One region of the Amycolatopsis roodepoortensis genome, then DNA from elsewhere that is predicted to be linked to it. Evidence: predicted binding sites of a transcription regulator. Region 1 holds the regulator's gene; the other holds the start of a gene.
What was found. The regulator HspR, encoded in region 1, represses chaperone genes until heat shock. The targets are predictions, from matches to a motif close to ANNTTGAGTNNNNNNNACTCAANNT.
Positions count from the first base shown of each region.

Region 2: the regulator HspR is predicted to act here: its motif matches at 1,619-1,643, upstream of lon (endopeptidase La).

Region 1 is NZ_CP102415.1:5,151,433-5,154,837, reverse strand. Features, by position in the region: gene grpE (nucleotide exchange factor GrpE) at 1-157, shown strand, start outside; gene dnaJ (molecular chaperone DnaJ) at 191-1,363, shown strand; gene NQK81_RS24525 (heat shock protein transcriptional repressor HspR) at 1,369-1,797, shown strand; gene NQK81_RS24520 (DUF305 domain-containing protein) at 2,082-2,678, opposite strand; gene NQK81_RS24515 (lytic polysaccharide monooxygenase) at 2,675-3,405, opposite strand, start outside.
Region 2 is NZ_CP102415.1:4,217,873-4,221,277, reverse strand. Features, by position in the region: gene lon (endopeptidase La) at 1-1,602, opposite strand, end outside; gene NQK81_RS19785 (SAM-dependent methyltransferase) at 1,770-2,618, opposite strand; gene NQK81_RS19780 (GNAT family N-acetyltransferase) at 2,638-3,405, opposite strand, start outside.

The DNA of each region.
Region 1 (3,405 bases):
CTACCGCTTCGGCGAGCGCGTGCTGCGCCCGGCGATGGTCGGGGTCACCGACCACGAGCCCGGTGCCGCCCCGGCGGCGCAGGACGCTCCGGTGGACCCGCCCGTGGGTGGCGAACTGCCGCTCGAGGGCGAACTTTTCGATGAGAACAACCGCTGATCGGCGATACGGCGTGAAAGGAGGAGACGTTCGGTGAGTGCACGGGAATGGATCGGTAAGGACTTCTACCGTGAGCTGGGCGTCTCCTCCGACGCCACCGCGGACGAGATCAAGAAGGCCTACCGCAAGCTGGCCAAGGAGAACCACCCCGACGCCAACGCGGGCAACGTGGAGGCCGAGAAGAAGTTCAAGGCGGTCTCCGAAGCGTACGGCGTTCTTTCCGACGCGTCCAAGCGCAAGGAGTACGACGAGGCCCGCCGCCTCTTCGGCTCCGGCGGTCCCGGCGGCTTCGGCTTCCCGGGGGCCGGCGGTGGCGGCGGATTCGACGTCGGCGACATCTTCGGCCAGGCGGGTCAGCAGCAGGGCGGGTTCGGCGGTCTCGGTGACATCCTCGGCGGGCTCTTCGGCCGCCGAGGCGCCGCCGCCGGTGCCACCGCGAACCGGCCGCAGCGCGGCTCGGACGTGGAGACCGACGTCCGGATCGACTTCGCCGAGGCGGTCAAGGGCGCGACCCTGCCGCTGCGGCTGTCGAGCCCGGCGACCTGTTCCACCTGCGGCGGGAACGGTGCGAAGCCGGGGACCTCCCCGAGGACGTGCGCGACCTGCCAGGGCAGCGGGCTGGTCAGCCGGAGCCAGGGCGCGTTCGCGTTCTCGGAGCCGTGCCGTGACTGCCGCGGCCGCGGCACGATCATCGACGATCCCTGCCCGGAATGCGCGGGCGAGGGCATCAGCACCCGCACCCGCACGCTGACCGTGCGGATCCCGCCGGGCGTCGCCGACGACCAGCGGATCCGGCTGGCTGGTCAGGGCGAGCCGGGCCGTGGCGGCGCGCAGCCGGGCGATCTGTACGTCCGCGTGCACGTCGCTCCGCACGCGGTGTTCGGGCGCAAGGATCTCGACCTGACGATCACCGTGCCGGTGTCCTTCTCGGAACTGGCCCTCGGCGGCACGATCACCGTGCCGACGCTGGAGGGCAAGGTCTCACTGAAGGTGCCGCAGGGCACGGCGAGCGGCCGCGTGCTCCGGGTGCGCGGCAAGGGGATCGCGAAACGCGACGGCTCGCAGGGCGATCTGCTGGTCACCCTGCAGGCGGCCATCCCGGCCAAACTGGACGACAAGGCCCGTGAAGCGCTGGAGGCCTACGCGGAGGCCATGGCCGATCACGATCCGCGACCGGAGATCACCGAACTTCTCGAAGGCAGGTGAGCACGATGTTCGGCGGGCTGCCGCACGGTGCGGACGAGGACACCCCCGTGTTCGTCATTTCGGTGGCGGCGCAGCTTTCCGGCCTGCACGCGCAGACCCTGCGGTCCTACGACCGCCAGGGTCTCGTGTCGCCGGGCCGGACGTCCGGTGGTGGACGCCGTTACTCGATGCGGGACATCGCGTTGCTGCGCGAAGTGCAGCGACTGTCCCAAGAGGACGGTGTCAACCTCGCGGGCATCAAGCGGATCATCGAGCTGGAGAACCAGGTCGACGCGCTGCGCGCACGGATCGCCGAACTGACCGACGAGCTCACGGCGGCGTACGTCGCCGCCGAACAGACCGCCGCGGCCGTGCACGCCTCCTACCGCAAGGACCTCGTCCCGCTGCGGCAGCAGACGGCCCTCGTGGTCTGGAAGCCCAAGAAACGCAATTAGTCCTCTGAATGCGGGGGCGAGGCAAGGTGGCAGGTTGCGAAAGCCACTTTCGCAACCTTCAACGTTGCGAAAGTGGCTTTTGCAACGTCGGTGGCGGTGAGCGGTCGGACCTGGTGGCCGCTGCCCGAGGGGCTTGCGCTATGCAGCCGACCTGCCCCTGTTCGTGAACCTCGCGCCCGAGACGTGTCGCGAAAGCCACTTTCGCGACGTCTGATGTCCCGAAAGTGGCTTTCGCGACACAGTCGCTTTTGCCTCTCACGAACGCCTTCAGAGGACTAAACGCGTCATTGGCCGGGCACCAGGGTCCGGATCTGCTGGACCTCGCCGGTGCGCGAGTCCATGATCCGCTGGGCCAGCGCCTTCGCCTCCGGGTTCTTGCCGTCCTTCAGTTCGGTCCTCGCCAGCGCGACCCCGTTGTGCTGGTGCGCGACGAAGATGTCGGCGAAGTCGAGGCTGAACTCCGCACCATCCTTTTTGGACAGTGCTTCGAGCAGTCCCTTGTCGGTGAGCCCGTCGCCGCCGTGATGGTGGTGCGCGTGCGGATCCGCCGAGCCCGTCTCGGGTTTGCCCCAGGCCTTCAGCCAGTTCCGCATGTCGGTGGTCTCGGTCTGCTGCGTCGCCTCGATGGCGGCCGCGAGATTCGTCAGCTCCTGCTTCTGCCCCTGCTTGGTCTTCACCAGCTTGACGATCTCCACGCCCTGGTCGTTGTGGGCGATCATCATCTGCAGGAACATCACGTCGGCGTCGTTGTACTGCGCGGACGCCGCCGCCGACTGGGGGACCGGGGAGATCGGGGCGCCGGCGTTGGTCGGTGAGCCGTCGCCGGACCCGCAGCCCGCGAGGGCCACGAGACCGGCGACGAGAACGAGGGCCAGCTTCACTGGCGCGTCCACAGCGCGGGCGTGTTCGGCGGTTCCCAGCCTTGGATCGCCGTATGCGCCATCTGGCACCGGTAGGTGGCGCCGCCGTAGGTCACCGTGCTGCCGACCGTGTAGGACGTCCCGGCCGCCCAGGTGCCGCCGGCGGGCGGGTTGGTGGTGCTGGTGGGCGGGTTCGACGTGGTCGGCGGGTTGCTGGTCGTCGGCGGGTTCGACGTCGTGGGCGGGTTGCCGCCGCCGATCTGCAGGTCGATGCAGCTGTAGAAGGCCATCGGTGTGTCCGCGATGTTCCAGATGGCGAGCACCTTCTGGCGACCGCTGAAGCCGGCCAGGCTCACCGTGTGCGACGTCGGGTCCTTCGGCGCGGAGTTGTTCCCGCTGATGTCGGCGATCTTGGTGCCGCCGATGTAGTACTCGTAGTTCGTGGTCCGGTGGTAGGCGGTGAACTTCCAGTTGAAGGTCACGCTGTTGCCGACCGACGCGGCGGGCCACGGCTTCGATTCGTCGTTGAGCTCGGCGAATCCGGGAAGGCCGCCGTTGCAGCTGCGGAGCCCCTTCGGACCTTCGACGCTCTGCGGTTCGTAGACGATCGCGCCGCAGCCGGAGACCTTGCCCTGGGCGCAGTTCGCCTGGCGGCTTGGCGGGGACAGCACGTAGCCGTGGGCGCTGGCCACCTGGGGGATGGCGACGATGGCGATCGGGGCGAGGATCGCACCGGCGGCGGCTGCCA
Region 2 (3,405 bases), 930 kb from region 1:
GGTCAGCGTGACGTCGTCCTTGCCGAGCCCGGCGCGCTCCAGCTCGCGGGGGAGCAGGTGGTCGCGGGCGATGGTGACCTTCTCGTGCTCGGTGTAGCCGTCGAGGGTGACCAGCTCCATCCGGTCCAGCAGCGGGCCGGGGATGGTCTCGAGCGCGTTCGCCGTCGCCAGGAACACGACGTCGGACAGGTCGAGCTCGACCTCGAGGTAGTGGTCGCGGAAAGTGTGGTTCTGTTCCGGGTCCAGCACCTCCAGCAGCGCGGCCGTCGGGTCGCCGCGGTAGTCGGCGCCGACCTTGTCGATCTCGTCGAGCAGCACGACCGGGTTCATCGAGCCCGCTTCCTTGATGGCTCGGACGATCCGGCCGGGCAGCGCGCCGACGTACGTGCGGCGGTGACCACGGATCTCGGCCTCGTCGCGGATGCCGCCGAGCGCCACGCGGACGAACTTGCGGCCCATCGCCTTCGCCACGGACTCGCCGAGCGACGTCTTGCCGACCCCGGGAGGGCCGGCGAGCGCCAGCACCGCGCCCGAACGACGGCCGCCGACCGGGCCGAGCCCGGACTCCGCGCGACGCTTGCGCACGGCCAGGTACTCGATGATGCGTTCCTTCACGTCGTCGAGACCGGCGTGGTCGGCGTCGAGGATGTCACGCGCGGCGGCGATGTCGTGGACGTCGGTGGTGCGCTCGTTCCACGGCAGTTCGAGGACGGTGTCCAGCCACGTGCGGATCCAGCCGCCCTCGGGGGACTGGTCGGAGGTCCGCTCCAGTTTGTCCACTTCGGACAGTGCGGCCTTCTTGACCGCGTCCGGCAGTTCGGCGGCCTCGACGCGGGCGCGGTAGTCGTCGTCGTTGGCCGTGCCGTCGAGTTCGCCCAGCTCCTTGCGGATCGCTTCGAGCTGGCGGCGCAGCAGGAACTCCTTCTGCTGCTTCTCCATGCCCTCCTGGACGTCCTTGCGGATGGTGTCGGTCACTTCGAGCTCGGCCAGCTGCTCGCGGCTCCATTCGAGCGCCTTCTCCAGCCGGGTGGAGACGTCGAGCGTGGTCAGCAGTTCGAGCTTCTGCTCGGTCTTGAGATAGGACGAGTTGCCCGCGAGGTCGGCGACCGCGGACGGGTCTTCGACCTCCTGGACGGCGTCGATCATCTGCCAGCCGCCACGCTGTTGGAGGATCGCGATGACGACGGACTTGTACTCCGACGCGAGTTTCGCGGCGTTGTCGTCGCTGGTCTCGGTGGCGACCTCGGCGTGCACCCAGCGGGCGGCGCCGGGGCCGTCGGCGATGCGGCCGACGACGGCGCGACGCGTGCCGCGCAGCAGCACCGCGGTCTTGCCGCCGGGCACGCGCCCGATGCGCTCGACGGTCGCGATGGTGCCGAGTTCGGCGTATTCGCCGTGGACGCGGGGGACGATCAGCACTTCGGCCTTGGTGGCGGCGCTGGACCGGATCCCCGGGAAGGAAGCCTGGGCAGGCGTGTTGGCCTGGGCGGACTCCACCGCGGCGCGCGTCTCCGTGTCGGCGAGGTCGAGCGGGACGATCATGCCCGGCAGCACGACGTCGTCATCGAGCGGGAGGACGGGCAGGAGGCGGTTGTCGGTCATCTGTGCACTCCTCGGTTAGTTGAGTCTGTCTAGCTCAACTCTCCGATCGACCCGTTTGTTTCCTCCGCGCGTTCGCCGTCAGCGATCACCCTCCCCTCCGACCTCAAACGCCCAACACGTCGCGTTTAGCGGGCTAAACGCGACGCGTTGCGGCGATAGGTCGGATGTCAGGGGTGGACGGCGACCCCGCACCACGCGAACGGCCGGGCACCTTCCTCGTCCCGCCGCAGCTCCCGCACCGGTCGCCAGTCGGGCAGGTGGACGACGCCGGGCTCCAGCAGCGGCCAGTCCCCGAAGAGCGGCTCGATCTCTTCGCGGTCCCGCATCCACACCGGATTGCTCGTCTTCCGGTACTGCTCGACCATCCAGTGCAGCCCGTCCGCGTCCTCGCCCGTCTGGCCGCCGAAGCTCATATGCGACAACCCCAGCCAGCTGCCCGGCGCCAGCGCGTTCCGGTACGCCGCGACCAGCGCGGGCGGATCGTCGTGCGGTCCGGCGAAATGCAGGACGGCCATCATCATCAGGCACACCGGCTGGTCGAAATCGATCAGCCGCAGCGTCTCCGGATGCCGCAGGACGTCCTTCGGCCGCCGCATGTCCGCCTGGATGATCCCGGCCCACTCGGTCGCCTCGTGCCGTTCGAGGATCAGCTCCGCGTGCGCCACCGCCACCGGCTCGTAGTCGACGTACACGACCTTCGCCGTATCGCCCGGCTCCAGTTCCTCCTGGACGATCTCGTGCACGTTCCCGGCGGTCGGGACACCGGAGCCCAGATCGATGAACTGCCGGATCCCGGCGTCCAGCGCCGCGCGCACGACCCGGTTCATGAACTCGCGGTTGTGCCGCGCGCCTGGTTTGACCCATCGCCACTGCTTCTCCAGCGCCCGGGCGAACTCACGGTCGACCGCCCAGTTGTGGGTCCCGCCGAGGAACCAGTCGTAGATCCTCGCCGCGGACGGCTTCTCGGTGTCGACCCCGGTCGGCGCCACCGGGGCCGCGTCCTCGTCCTTCTTCACGAAAACGAGCCTATCGGGATCAGGGCACCGCCGGTCGCCGCTGCCAGTACGTCCAGAGCGGCCGGTAGCCCTGCGCGTACCAGAACGGCGTCGAGCGCGGGTTGGCCAGCGCGTGGTGCAGCAGCACGGCTTCGGTGCCGCATTCGTCGAAGACCTGGTGCGCGTGCGCGGCGAGCGCCGTCCCCACCCCGCTCGACCGCGCCGGTTCGGCCACCGCCAGCGAAGACAGGTAGCCGACGCGCTCGGCCGCGACCCGGCCGTCGATCCACCCCGTCTCGCCGGGGAACTGCACCCGGACCATGCCCAGCGGCCGTCCGTACAGTTCGGCGATCCACAACGTCGGATTTTCGCGGCCGACGTGTTTCGACAGCTCCGCCCTGATCGTTTCCTCCGCGCCCTCGCGCAAAGTGACAGAACCGAACTGCGCGTCATAGCGCTGCAATTCCAGTTCGAGTCCGACGGCGGTTTCGAGATCATCCGCTTCGGCGGGCCGGATGTGCACCCCGGGCGTGGCGGGCGGCCCCGTCGCGGCGAGCCGGTCGGCCGGGCGGACCGCGATCACCAGCACCGGCGCGAAGCCGCGGCGCAGCAATTCGGCCGAGCCGGGGGAGTCCCGGCTCGGCCGCACGACGGTCGCCGCGGTCTCGACATCCCCAGGTGGGGCCACGGTCTTCAGATGTTCATCCCATCGGGTGAGTAATGCGTCAAGGGCCGCTTCCGGGCGGGGACCGGTGAGCCGCGCTTCGAGGCGATGCTCGACGAGGGCCCGCCACGGAGAGTCAACGGA